4 regions of the Kitasatospora terrestris genome follow, and region 1 is predicted to be linked to each of the others. Evidence: riboswitches for the same ligand, from Rfam matches in the RefSeq annotation. Region 1 holds a riboswitch; each other region holds the start of a gene.
What was found. Region 1 has a riboswitch for cyclic di-AMP ahead of ABEB06_RS13275 (M23 family metallopeptidase). Riboswitches for the same ligand answer to the same signal wherever they lie in the genome.
Positions count from the first base shown of each region.

Region 2: it holds a riboswitch for cyclic di-AMP, as region 1 does, so the genes downstream of both, ABEB06_RS22720 (transglycosylase family protein) here and ABEB06_RS13275 (M23 family metallopeptidase) in region 1, are expected to answer to the same signal.
Region 3: it holds a riboswitch for cyclic di-AMP, as region 1 does, so the genes downstream of both, ABEB06_RS29165 (glycoside hydrolase family 16 protein) here and ABEB06_RS13275 (M23 family metallopeptidase) in region 1, are expected to answer to the same signal.
Region 4: it holds a riboswitch for cyclic di-AMP, as region 1 does, so the genes downstream of both, ABEB06_RS29730 (glycoside hydrolase family 16 protein) here and ABEB06_RS13275 (M23 family metallopeptidase) in region 1, are expected to answer to the same signal.

Region 1 is NZ_BAABIS010000001.1:2,881,373-2,884,485, forward strand. Features, by position in the region: gene ABEB06_RS13275 (M23 family metallopeptidase) at 8-982, opposite strand; cyclic di-AMP (ydaO/yuaA leader) riboswitch at 985-1,143, opposite strand; gene ABEB06_RS13280 (hypothetical protein) at 1,431-1,649, opposite strand; gene ABEB06_RS13285 (SpoIIE family protein phosphatase) at 1,987-3,113, opposite strand, start outside.
Region 2 is NZ_BAABIS010000001.1:4,911,141-4,914,253, forward strand. Features, by position in the region: gene ABEB06_RS22715 (cytochrome P450 family protein) at 1-763, shown strand, start outside; cyclic di-AMP (ydaO/yuaA leader) riboswitch at 968-1,111, shown strand; gene ABEB06_RS22720 (transglycosylase family protein) at 1,115-1,828, shown strand; gene eno (phosphopyruvate hydratase) at 2,013-3,113, shown strand, end outside.
Region 3 is NZ_BAABIS010000001.1:6,357,921-6,361,033, forward strand. Features, by position in the region: gene ABEB06_RS29155 (guanyl-specific ribonuclease) at 52-447, opposite strand; gene ABEB06_RS29160 (esterase/lipase family protein) at 661-1,926, shown strand; cyclic di-AMP (ydaO/yuaA leader) riboswitch at 2,065-2,244, shown strand; gene ABEB06_RS29165 (glycoside hydrolase family 16 protein) at 2,248-3,113, shown strand, end outside.
Region 4 is NZ_BAABIS010000001.1:6,479,627-6,482,739, reverse strand. Features, by position in the region: gene ABEB06_RS29735 (hypothetical protein) at 1-419, shown strand, start outside; gene ABEB06_RS29730 (glycoside hydrolase family 16 protein) at 496-1,884, opposite strand; cyclic di-AMP (ydaO/yuaA leader) riboswitch at 1,888-2,050, opposite strand; gene ABEB06_RS29725 (family 16 glycosylhydrolase) at 2,162-3,113, opposite strand, start outside.

The DNA of each region.
Region 1 (3,113 bases):
GCAGGGGTCAGACGCTGACGCCGTGCGCCGCCAGGTAGGCGACCGGGTCGATGTCCGAGCCGTAGCTCGGGGTGCTGCGGATCTCGAAGTGCAGGTGCGGGCCGGTCACGTTGCCGGTGGCACCGGACAGGCCGATCTGCTGACCGGCGGAGACGCTCTGGCCGGCCGAGACCGAGATGGACGACAGGTGGGCGTACTGGGCGTACTTGCCGTCGGCCAGCTTGATGATGACCTCGTTGCCGTAGGCGCCGCCGTTGCCGGCGGAGACCACGGTGCCGGCGGCGACGGCCTTCAGGCTGGTGCCGGTGGAGACCGGGAAGTCGATGCCGGTGTGGTAGCCGCTGGACCAGTTGGAGCCGGCCGCGTGCCACGCGGTGGTGTGGTGCACGGAGACCGGGGCGACGTAGCCGGAGGCGTTGGAGGACGCCGCGGCGGAGGACGCCGGGGTCGACGAGCCGGTGGCGGCCTTCGGGGTGGCCTTCTTCGCGGTCGAGGTGGTGGTCGACTGCTGGGTCTGCTTCGGCGCGGACTGCTGCTTGGGAGCGGTCTGCTGCTTCGGCTGCTCGGCCGGGGCGGCGGCCGGAGCGGCCGCGGCGGCACCGCCGACGGTCAGCTTCTGGCCCGGGTAGATCAGGTTCGGGTTGGAGCCGATGACCGAGTGGTTGTCCTGGTAGAGCTTCTCCCAGCCGCCGTCGACGTGCTGGGCGGAAGCGATCTTGGACAGGGTGTCGCCGGCGACGACCGAGTAGTCGTGCGACGCGGCGGCGGCCGGAGCGGTGTCGGCGGCCGGGGTGGCGGCGACGGCCGGGGTCTCGGCGGCGGCGGCGGCCGGGGCGCGGTGGCCCTCGTGGGCGTGGCCGGTACCGTGCGCGCTGGCGGCGGTGACCGGGAGGCCGACCGCGGCACCGGCGACACCGGTGGCGATGGCGATGCGGACGATGGTCTTCAGGCGGGGCTTGCGGTGCTTGCCGTTCGCGGACATGAAGAATTCCTCTCCGACGCCTACGAGGTGAGCTGTCGGGTTCGGACGAGAGTTGCCCGGCCGCGCTAGGCACGGCTTCACCCCGAGCCGTCCCCGGTGTTCCGGGTACGGCGACTTACCTGTGGGTCCCCCGCTCCTGCCGAGAACGGTTATCTGGTCGGCACCGGGCAGCGGCAGGACTAGGCGTTCCACCCGGTGGCCCACCCGGACGATCCGCCCGGGCTGCGGTGAAGCAAAGCCGACGCCGGGCACCCGTGGCAAGCGTCGGCCCCGCCGGGACGGAGGTCCCGACGGGGCTGACGGACCGGCAGGTCACCACCCGCGCACACGGCCCGACCGAGCGCTTACGGGATCATGACCCTACGTACACCAACCATTAACGCAGCGGCATATTCGGCACCGTTCGGACGCGATCACTCACCCCCGGTCACCGCACGGGTGACGCTGCTCACCCCGCGATCGAGGAGATGGCCTTGGCGAGCGAGTTCAGGAAGTCCTGGATCGGCTGCGCCGCGGTGGACTGGCTCACCATGAAGCCGAACAGGGCGGCGACGATGGCATGGCTGGTCTTCAACTGCTTGTTGCGGATGAAGATCACCATGATGATGCCGAACAGGACCAGGGCGGAGACGGAGAAGGCCACGCCGGACTCACTTCCTCGATTCATGGCGGGGGTTCGTGAGGCGGAAACCGGCCCCTACCCCCCGTGTCCCCACCAGTCCATCCGGACTCAGTGTGGTCGCTCGTGCGGACTCCGTAAAGGACTTGCCGGGCAACCGGTCGGAAGATCCTGCCATCTGAGACCGGTTTCCGCCGTCCGAGACGATAGCGGAAGGCATATGACGGGCCGTCGACGGCCGGTTGCCGTCACCGGGACGGGAGAGAAAAGGGCAGGCCGACCGCACCGGAGCGGGTACGTCCGAAGCGCCGTCAGGTTTGGCCGAAGATCACCACCCGCTCTTGACACCGGGTCGCCCACGGGCCACGGGCCGGCCGCCGGACCGCTACTGGCGCCAGATCAGCAGGACGGCGCGGTCGTCGTTGACGTCCTTGGCGACGGTGTCGATCAGCCGGGTCGCCGCGCCGCCGCGGGCCGACTCGGTCTGGGCGGCCGCCGCGACCAGCCGGTCGGACTCCCCCATCAGCCGGTCCATGCCCTCGGTGAGATCGCGCCCGGGCAGCTCCACCATGCCGTCGGTGCACAGCAGCAGCAGGTCGCCCGGCCCGAGCCGGCCGCGCACGCCCTCGAACTTGGCGCCGTCGTAGACCCCGAGCAGCGGGCCCTCGGCCTCCTTGACCTCCCATCGGCCCGCCCCGGCCAGCCGGTGCATGCCCGGCAGGTGGCCGGCCGAGAGCAGCTCGTACTCGCCGGTGTCCAGGTCGAGCACCAGGTGGACGGCGGTGGCGAAGCCCTCGTCCCAGTCCTGGCGGAGCAGGTAGCCGTTGGCGGCGGGCAGGAAGTCGTGCGCGGGGAGCGAGCCGAGCAGGCCGCCGAAGGCGCCGGAGAGCAGCAGCGCCCGGGAGCCGGCGTCCATGCCCTTGCCGGAGACGTCGGCGAGCACCGCCTCCAGCACCCGGCGGCCGCTGCCGGTGCGGGTGGCGACCACGAAGTCGCCCGAGAAGGACTGGCCGCCGGCCGGGCGCAGCGCCATGTCGGCGTGCCAGCCCGCGGGCAGGTCGGGGACGCGGCTCTGCACCCGGATCCGCTCGCGCAGGTCGAAGAGCATGGTGGAGCCGCCGCGCCAGGGCACGCCGACCCGGCGGCGGAACTGGGCGACCAGGAGTCCGGCGATGCCGACCGCGCCGACCACCAGGGCGGCGCCGGGGGTGACCCCGTAGACGTACGACTCGGGGCGTTCGCTGGCGACCTTCTCGCCGGTGTGGATCAGCGACTCGGCGATCAGCCCGAACGCGGCGGCCGCGTAGAGCAGCACCAGGGTGCCGGGGCGCAGCAGCAGGGCTCCGGCCAGGACCGGCAGCACCAGGGCGGTGGGCGGGCACCAGTCCGGGAAGAGCACGTTGGCCAGGACCAGCAGCGGGACGGCGAGGGCCAGCGCGGTGAAGGCGAGCCAGTCGGCGCCGTCGCCGCGGAAGTAGTCCACGCCGGTCCGGCGCAGGCGGACACGGACCC
Region 2 (3,113 bases), 2.0 Mb from region 1:
CCCGGCCGAGGACCAGGACGACTTCCGGGACTGGGCCGGGATGATGATCCGGCACCACGGGGGGCAACGCGGGGGTGTCGGCCGGGCGGTGAAGCGGATGCGCACGTACCTGGCCGAACTCATCCACCGCAAGCGGGCGGACCTCGGGGACGACCTGATCTCGGGGCTGATCCGGGCCAGCGACCACGGCGAGCACCTCACCGAGAACGAGGCCGCCGCGATGGCGTTCATCCTGCTCTTCGCGGGTTTCGAGACCACCGTGAACCTGATCGGCAACGGCCTGTACGCGCTGCTGCGCAACCCGGGGCAGCGCTCGCTGCTGCAGGAGTCGCTGGCCCGGGGCGAGAGCGGGCTGTTGGAGACCGGGGTGGAGGAACTGCTGCGCTACGACGGGCCGGTGGAACTGGCGACGTGGCGGTTCGCGACGCAGCCGCTGTCCATCGGCGGGGTGGACGTCCCGGTCGGCGACCCGGTGCTGGTGGTGCTGGCGGCGGCGGACCGCGACCCGGCCCGGTTCGCCGGGGAGAACACCCTCGACCTGGCCCGCGCCGACAACCCGCACCTGGGGTTCGGGCACGGCATCCACTACTGCATCGGCGCGCCGCTGGCCCGGCTCGAGGGGCAGCGGGCGCTCGCCACGGTGCTGACCCGGCTGCCCGATCTGCGTCTTGCCGCCGACCCGTCCGAACTGCGCTGGCGGGGCGGTCTGATCATGCGCGGCCTGCGCGAACTGCCGGTCTCCTTCACTCCGGTGCACGCCTGACGGCGCGTCGTGTCGCGGGGGCTGAATGCGGATCAAACCGGACGTACCTGCATAGTTCGTACCCGAGTTGTGACGCTTCGTAATTCTTGCGTGATACCGGTGATATGAGCTTGTGATTGATCGTCGGATCTGCCTACTCTCCCTCTGCTCGCAGCCGCGGGCCCCGGGTGCGGAACGCCGAATCCTGTCCGCCGCGCCGCAGGGAATCCGACAACGACCCGGACAGGGGCGGGGGAACCAGGTTTGACGCCGTCCCCCACGGCTTGGGGTGAAGCCGCCTTCCCGGCGGCCGGGCCACCTCCCGGTCCGAACCCGACAGCTCACCTCGCAGGCGTGCGGAGAGGATTCGCCATGCTGTTCACCGGTTCCGGCCGCCACCGTCGCAGTACCAAGGCCGAGAAGGCCATCGCCGCCGCGGGCGTCGCGGGCGTGGGTCTGGCCCTGCCCCTGCTGACCGCCACCGGCGCCCAGGCCGCCCCGGTCTCCGTCTGGGACAAGGTCGCGCAGTGCGAGTCCGGCGGAAACTGGTCGATCAACACCGGCAACGGCTACTACGGCGGCCTGCAGTTCAGCTCCTCCACCTGGAAGTCGTTCGGCGGCGGCCAGTACGCGCCGCGCGCCGACCAGGCGAGCAAGGGGCAGCAGATCGCCGTCGCCGAGAAGGTGCTCGCCTCGCAGGGCCCCGGCGCGTGGCCGGTCTGCTCGAAGCGCGCGGGCCTGACCAAGGGCGGGTCGTCGGCCCAGACGGACACCGCCTCGCGCTCCGAGACCCGCGCGGCGGCCCCGAAGGCCGCGACGCCCAAGGCCGCGACGCCGAAGACCGCGACCCCCGAGGCGGCGGCGCAGGGCGCGACGTCGCAGAGTGCGCCCCGGGTTGTGCCGCAGGGCGCCCAGGCCCCGGCCGCCGCCGGCGGCGGCTACACCGTGCGCCCCGGTGACACGCTGTCCGGCATCGCCGCCGCCCAGCACGTGTCCGGCGGCTGGCAGAAGCTGTACGAGTCCAACCGTCCGGTGATCGGCGGCAACCCGGACCTGATCATGCCGGGTCAGGTCCTGTCGTTCTGACGGCTGCGGGAGCGGGCACTCCGGACCGTCCGGCGTGCCCGCTTTTGCGGGGCATTCAGATGAACTACCGGCGAGTAGCGCGCCACACGGTGAGACGGGACGAAGGTCAACGTGGACCGGAAGCCCGGGACGGTTAGGCTCTGGTCGTAACGACTACACATCCGCTTCCGCTAGGAGATGCCTCGTGCCGTCCATTGATGTCGTCGTAGCCCGCGAGATCCTCGATTCCCGCGGCAACCCCACGGTCGAGGTCGAGGTCGGCCTCGACGACGGCAGCACCGGCCGTGCCGCTGTCCCGTCGGGCGCGTCCACCGGCGCCTTCGAGGCGCTGGAGCTCCGCGACGGCGACAAGAACCGCTACTTCGGCAAGGGCGTCGAGAAGGCCGTCCTCGCCGTGATCGAGCAGATCGGCCCGGAGCTGGTCGGCTACGACGCGACCGAGCAGCGCCTGATCGACCAGGCCATGCTGGACCTGGACGCCACCCCGGACAAGTCCTCGCTCGGCGCCAACGCCATCCTCGGCGTCTCGCTCGCCGTGGCGCACGCCGCCTCCGAGGCCAGCGACCTGCCGCTGTTCCGCTACCTGGGCGGCCCGAACGCGCACGTCCTGCCGGTCCCGATGATGAACATCCTCAACGGCGGTTCGCACGCGGACTCCAACGTGGACATCCAGGAGTTCATGATCGCCCCGATCGGTGCGGAGTCCTTCTCGGAGGCCGTCCGCTGGGGCGTCGAGGTCTACCACACCCTCAAGGGCGTCCTGAAGGAGCGCGGCCTGTCCACCGGCCTCGGCGACGAGGGCGGCTTCGCGCCGAACCTGGACTCCAACCGAGAGGCCCTGGACCTCATCACCGAGGCCATCAAGAAGGCCGGCTACGTGCCGGGCAAGGACGTCGCGCTCGCGCTGGACGTCGCCGCCTCCGAGTTCTACAAGGACGGCGCCTACCAGTTCGAGGGCAAGGCGCTCTCCGCCGCCGAGCTGATCGAGTACTACGCCGAGCTGGTCGCCGCGTACCCGCTGGTCTCCATCGAGGACCCGCTGGACGAGTCGGACTGGGACGGCTGGAAGGCCATGACCGTCAAGCTGGGCGACAAGGTCCAGCTGGTCGGTGACGACCTGTTCGTCACCAACCCGGCCCGCCTGGCCCAGGGCATCGAGACCGGCACCGCCAACGCGCTGCTGGTGAAGGTCAACCAGATCGGTTCGCTGACCGAGACCCTGGACGCCGTGGAGCTCGCCCAGCGCAACGGCTACCGCTGCATGATGTCGCACCGCTCCGGCGAG
Region 3 (3,113 bases), 3.5 Mb from region 1:
CCGCCCGCCCCGGGGGAAGCGGGGCGGGCGGGCGGGGGAGAAGCGCTCGGGTCAGCAGCTCCAGTTGACCTTGTAGAAGGTCGCGTAGTGGTCCGAGGTGTAGTAGTCCTCGTGGTAGACGGCGCCGGTGACGATCCGTCGGGCGCCGCGGGTGGAGCTGCCCGGGGTGATCACGGTGTACTCGTGGTAGTAGCCGCTGGACTTGGCCGGCAGGACGCCCTCTCTGTTCTGGAAGACGGCGCCGTCCTGCGAGTAGGGGAACGGGCCGCCCTTGTCGATCAGGGCCAGGGTGTCCCGGGCCTGGCTCGGCAGGGCGGTGCGGCACACGTTCCCGGAGACGGTGGCGTGGGCGTCGGTGGCGAACACGGCGGTCGGGGCCAGGGTCAGCACGCCGACGGCGACGACGGAAGCGGCGCGGGTCTTCAACGCGCGTAGAGTGATTCGCATGTGAGTCAGTGTGGAGGCTTGTCAGGTCCGCGCGAAAGGCGTTGCCGCAATTTTTCATCTTCGGGTAACTCGCCGGGAACCCAGGGGACTTGTGGCGGTCCGCCATCAGCAGCGAGCGCTCGGTGTGGTCCTGTCACATGGGTCCGGGGCCGCGCCGCGCCTACCGTGACCTGACTCCACGCCACCCTGCCGCCCCCGAGGAGGCGACCCCTGATGCCCCACCCCGTCAGGTCCCTGTGCACCGCCCTGCTCACCGCCGCCCTGCTGCTGCTCGACGTCGGCGTCGGCACGGTCTCCGCCCACGCCGCCGCGCCCCCGTACCTCACGCAGGAGGCCGTCTTCACCGCGCCCGGCAACGGCTGGGACCGGGTCGAGCGCTACCTGGACACCACCACCGGCTTCCGCGCCGAGCAGTACCCGCCGGACGGCCGCGGCGACCAGGACGGCGCCCGGCTGACCTGGTTCGGCGGCGTCCGGCAGCCCTATTCCGGCCGCTTCCTGCTCCACAGCGCCACCGGCTGGAACACCGGCCCGATCGCCACCCCCGTCCTGCTGGTGCACGGCGCCAACGACAACGCCGACCGGGCCTGGGCCGACCCCGGCGCCACCGGCAGCTGCGGCGCGGCCAGTTGCCCCTCCACCGGCCTGGCGCAGAGCCTGGCCGCTTCCGGCCACCGGGTCTTCGCGATCGGCTTCGCCCACAAGCAGGGCGACAACCTGCTCCAGGCCCAGGCGGTCGGCGACGCGATCGCGCTGGTCCGGGCCAGGCTGGGGGTCACCCAGGTCGACGTGGTCGCCTGGAGCAAGGGCGAGGTCGCGGCCCGCGCGTACGTCTCCTCGGTCCGGCCGTCCTGGGGCTGGGCCTACGCCGGGGACGTCCGGCGCCTGATCACCCTCGGCGGCCCGCACGGCGGCCTGGACTACACGTACGCCCACGGCTGGGCCTTCTCGCCGGCCACCTGGCCGGCCTGCGGCGGCACCGCCAACGCGCCCTCCCCGCACCTGTACATGACCTGCTACGGCAGCTACACCGCGCAGCCCTGCCTCGGCGTGCTGCCCAGCGGCGGGTACGACTGCTTCCCCGGCCAGCGCCAGCTGCTCGCCCGCTGGGACGGCCGGTACGGCCTCGACTCCACCGCCCAGGACTGGTGGACCACCTACTACGGCGGCCAGGGCTTCTACACCTCCGGCCAGGGCATCCAGGCCGCGATCGACGCCGGGTCGCTGATCGCCGCGCTGCAGCGGGCCGGCGTCCCCGCCTCGGTGCGCAGCTACCTGCTGGCCGGCGGCTCGGCCGACATCCCCGGGATCCTCAACGAGGGCCGCGGCCCGAGCGACGGCCTGGTGTTCACGGCCAGCGCCCTGGACACCACCGGCATCCCCACCGTCGGCGGCACCGCGCTGCTCGGCGGCCTCAACCACATGGAGCTCGCCTGGGCCCCGGCCGCCGTCCAGCAGATCACCTCCTGGCTCACCTGACCAGGGCGATCCCGCCGGCCCGCGGTGTGACGCTTGTCTCTCCCGGGCCGGTTGTCGCTCTGTCGACAATCTGTCTAGCCTGCTCGGGTGCTCGCACCGGGCACGCCGCCGCCGGGACGCCGAATCCTGTCCACCCGCCGGGGGCTTTCGCTGACCACCACTGGACAGGAGCGGGGGACCCACAGGTACGTCGCCATGCCCTCCGCTCCCTCCGGGACGGCCGGACACGGCTAGGGGTGAAGCCGCACGCACGCGCGGCCGGGCCGCCTCAGGGCCCGAACCCGACAGCTCACCTCGCAGGCGTCGCGGAGGAACCCCGTCATGCGCCTCTCCCGTCCTGCCCGCATCGGCGCCGTCGCCGGTGCCGCCGCCCTGATCGGCGCGCCGCTCGCCGGCAGCGCCCAGGCCGCCTGGTTCAACCCGTCCGCCTGGACCACCCCGTCCGTCTGGAACGCCCCGACGACCGCGGCCCCCACGACCGCCACCGTTGCCGGAACCACGTCCACCGCCGCGACCGTCACCCAGGACCGCCTCGCCCCGGAGTCGATGACCGCCGCCGTCCCGACCACCGCCTCGCTGACCGTCCACTCCTCGTCCTGCTTCACCGCCAAGACGCTCGGCGTCGGCGTGCGCGACGCCGCCGGGCGGAACCTGGACTTCCCCGGCAACGCGAGCAACGTGCAGATCTGCCCGGGCGGCACCACCTTCACCAGCGCCGCCCGCACCCTGCCGGCCGGCACCTACACCCAGTTCGGCTTCTGGCAGGACTCGGCGAACGCCTGGCACAACCTGCCCTCGCGCACCCTCACCGTGGCCGCCGCCGGCGCCGCCACCCCGGCCCCGGCGCCCGCCCCCACCGTCAAGCCGACCCCCGCGCCGACGCCGACCCCGACGCCCACGGCCGCCCCCACGCCGACGACCGCGCCGACCACCCCGGCCGCGGCCACCGGCTCGCCGATCCCGGGCAAGGCACTGACCTGGTCCGAGGAGTTCGACAGCGCCATCGCGTACGGCTCCAAGTGGACCGGCGACAAGTCCAGCGCCTACCGCTACGGCAACCACAACCCGGACGACAACAAGCTCGACTGGCTGACCACCAGCGGCGTCCAGGTCTCCGGCGGCGTCGCCACCTTCACCGCCAAGCCGTCCAGCCACACCCTGGAGAACGGCAAGCAGGCCTGGGACAC
Region 4 (3,113 bases), 3.6 Mb from region 1:
CCGCGACGAAGGCCCCGCCGGGCGGTGCGTCCTCGCCGACCCCCGCGCCCAGCGCGACGCCCACCCCGGAGAAGTCGCAGACCTCGACCCCGCCGCCCGGCAAGCCGTACACCCCGGTCCAGGTCTGCGGCAGCGGCTTCGCCGTCATCGACTCGCACTCCCTCGGCGCCGCCACCGTGTACCTGCTGTACAAGGGCGCCACCGGCGACAACTGCGTCACCACGATCGCCGGCAGCCCGAGCGGCCCGGTGCCGATGAACGCGACCCTGGCGGTCAAGGGCGGCACCTCGACCGGCAACCCGGGCAGCTTCACCTACTACGCGGGCCCGATCATCAAGCGCGCCCCCGACACCTGCGTGCAGTGGGGCGGCTCCTTCGGCGGCACCTCCTGGACCAGCGGCTGGACGCACTGCGGCTGAGCCCCGCCGGGAGACCTCGCGGCAGTGCCCCCGGACCCCTGCGCGGGTCCGGGGGCACTGCCGCGACGCCGGGAGGCTAGGAGGCCTTCCAGTAGCGCACCGAGTCGACGGCGATGTCGGCCGAGCTGCCGACCGCCGGGACGGTGCCGTCCAGCGCGGTCTCGGACTGCAGCACCCAGTGCATCGGCGTGTTCGGCACCCGCGAGGTGGAGTGGCCGATCAGCTTGCCGTCCAGGTAGAACTTCAGGTCGTTCGGCTGCCACTCGATCCGGCTGACGTGCCAGTTGCCGGCCGTCTTGATCCCGGTGGAGTAGGCGTCCTGGTCGCCGCCGGAGGTGCCGTTCTGGCGGTGCATGAAGGCGGAGACGTTCCCGCACAGGTCGCCCTCGGGGAAGTCGATCTCGCCGTCGCCGGGCCAGCGGTCGGAGTCCGGCCAGAGCAGCCAGGCCACCTTGTAGCCGGCGGCGCAGCTCGCCTTCCAGGTCACCTCGTAGGTGCCGTAGGTGGTGTTCGCCGGCAGCTTCGGGGTCGGCGCGGCCACCCAGGTGCCGGTGGAGTCCCGGTTGAGGTGGATGTTCAGCTGGCCGTCGGCGATCGAAAGGGCCTTCGCCGGGTTGTAGGTGCCGTTCTTCGAGGTGTCCTTCCACCCGGACGGGTAGGCCCACCACTTGGCGTCCACCGCGGCCGGCAGTCCGGAGCAGTGGCTGTTGGCGATCGGGCCGTTGGAGGAGCAGCCGGTCCAGCTGCCGAGCGGCACCGAGCTGCCGGTGAAGTCGTCGGAGAAGGTCAGCGTGCCGGAGGCGCTCGGGTCGGCGGTCGCGGTCGGCGTGGAGGTCGCCGTCGGCGTCGGCTTCGGGGTCGCGAACGGCGACTCGGACGGCGACGGGGTGGGGGTCGGGGTCGGCGCGGCCGTCGGGGTGGGCGACGCCGTCGGGGTGGTGGGCGCGGCCGTCGGGGTCGGGGCGGACGACGGGGTGGCGGCCGGAGTGGGCGTGGCGGTCGCCGTCGCGCTGGGCTGCGAGGGGGCCGGTGCCTGGGCGGCGTCGGCGTTGACCGTCAGCCGCTTGGCGGGCAGGTTGTGGTAGCCCCCGGAGAGGTCCTGCCAGTAGCCGAACACGGTGAACTCGCCGGCCGGCAGCGTCCGGCTGTCGGTGGTGAGGGTGTAGCCGTGCTGGCACACCCGGGTCCGGCCGCTCGACCCCGGGAAGTCCAGGTTGTTGCCGGCCGCGTCGCGGACCGCGACGCCCACCGAGCGGGCGGTGACGCAGCGGTCGGCGTGCACGGAGAGGCTGGCGGACGCGGCGGTGCCCGCGGTCATGGAGGTCGGTGCCAGCCGGTCCTGGATCACGGTCGTCCCGGTGGCGGCGTCGGCGGAGCCGAGACCGGTGAAGGCGATTCCGGCGACGACGGCCAGGCCGGTCGCGGCCACCGCGCCGACCCGGGCAGGTGTGGCGGAGATGCGCATGGGTGCAGTCCTCTGCGACGCCTGCGAGGTGAGCTGTCGGGTTCGGGCCGCACGAGTGGCCCGGCCGCCTGCGGGACGGCTTCACCCCGAGCCGTGGCAGCCCCGGGGAACGGGAATGCCAGGCGTACTACCTGGTTCCCCCGCTCCCGTCCGGCTCGAGTTCCGAGGTGCCGCCGACCGGGTGGACGGGATTAGGCGCCCCGGTGACGGTGCCCGCTCCCGGCGGGCGTCCGAGCACCCTAGCCGGTGGACGCGTACAAGACAATTGAACACCCGATCAGGACGGCCGCTGCCAGACCCGCACCCAGTCCACCTTGAACGTCGCGGTGTCGACGTCGGCGGGCGGCGGGACGGGGTAGCCGACCGCGAGGTTGATCAGGATCTCCATCGGGACGTTCGGGATCTTCTGCGGCTCGGTCACCCGGAAGCGCTCGACCCCGTCCACGTACCAGGTCAGCGAGGTCGGCTCCCAGTCCACCGCGAAGACGTGGAACCCGGCGGGGAAGTCCACCGGGCCGTAGCGGTCGGCCTGGTGGGTGTCGCTCCCGTCCGGCTCCGCCCAGTGGACGGTCATCTGCACCGAGCGCGCGTCCGAGATGAACTCGGCGACGTCCAGCTCGGGCGGGACCTTCCGGGCCTCGGGCAGCAGCCAGAACGCCGGGAACATGGTGTCCTCGTCCGGGACCCGCAGCGCCGCCGCGAAGTAGCCGTAGGTGAAGGTGTGGCGCGGGGGCGCGTCCCAGGAGTCGCGGCCGGTGGTGATCATGCCGGAGGTCCAGGGGTAGACCTTGCCGTCGGAGCCGACGGTCCTGCGGCGCTCGGCCACCAGCTGCGCCTCGCCATCCGCGACCTTCACCTGGGAGGGCAGGTACCACTCCAGCTCGTGGTTGCCGGCGTTGGTGCAGCCGTCGTCGTTCCAGTCGTAGCAGGTGGCCCAGTCGGCGCGGTCGAGCCGGGAGCCGAGGAAGTCGTCCTCGAAGACCTTCTTCCAGGGGCCGGGTGCGGTCGGGACGGACAGGTCCACGCTTGCCGTGGACCGTGGCGCCGACAGGCCGATCGGCATGGCCGAGGACCCTCCGCAGGCCGTCGTCAGGGCCAGCAGTCCGGCCGACCCCAGGCCGGCGACCCGGCGCAGCCGGCCGTCCGGCGCGGCCTTCTCCCCCGGCGGCTCGGCCGGTCGCGGCCCCGGCCGGCGCATCCGCTCCCGGTCGAGGACGGCGGCGACCAGC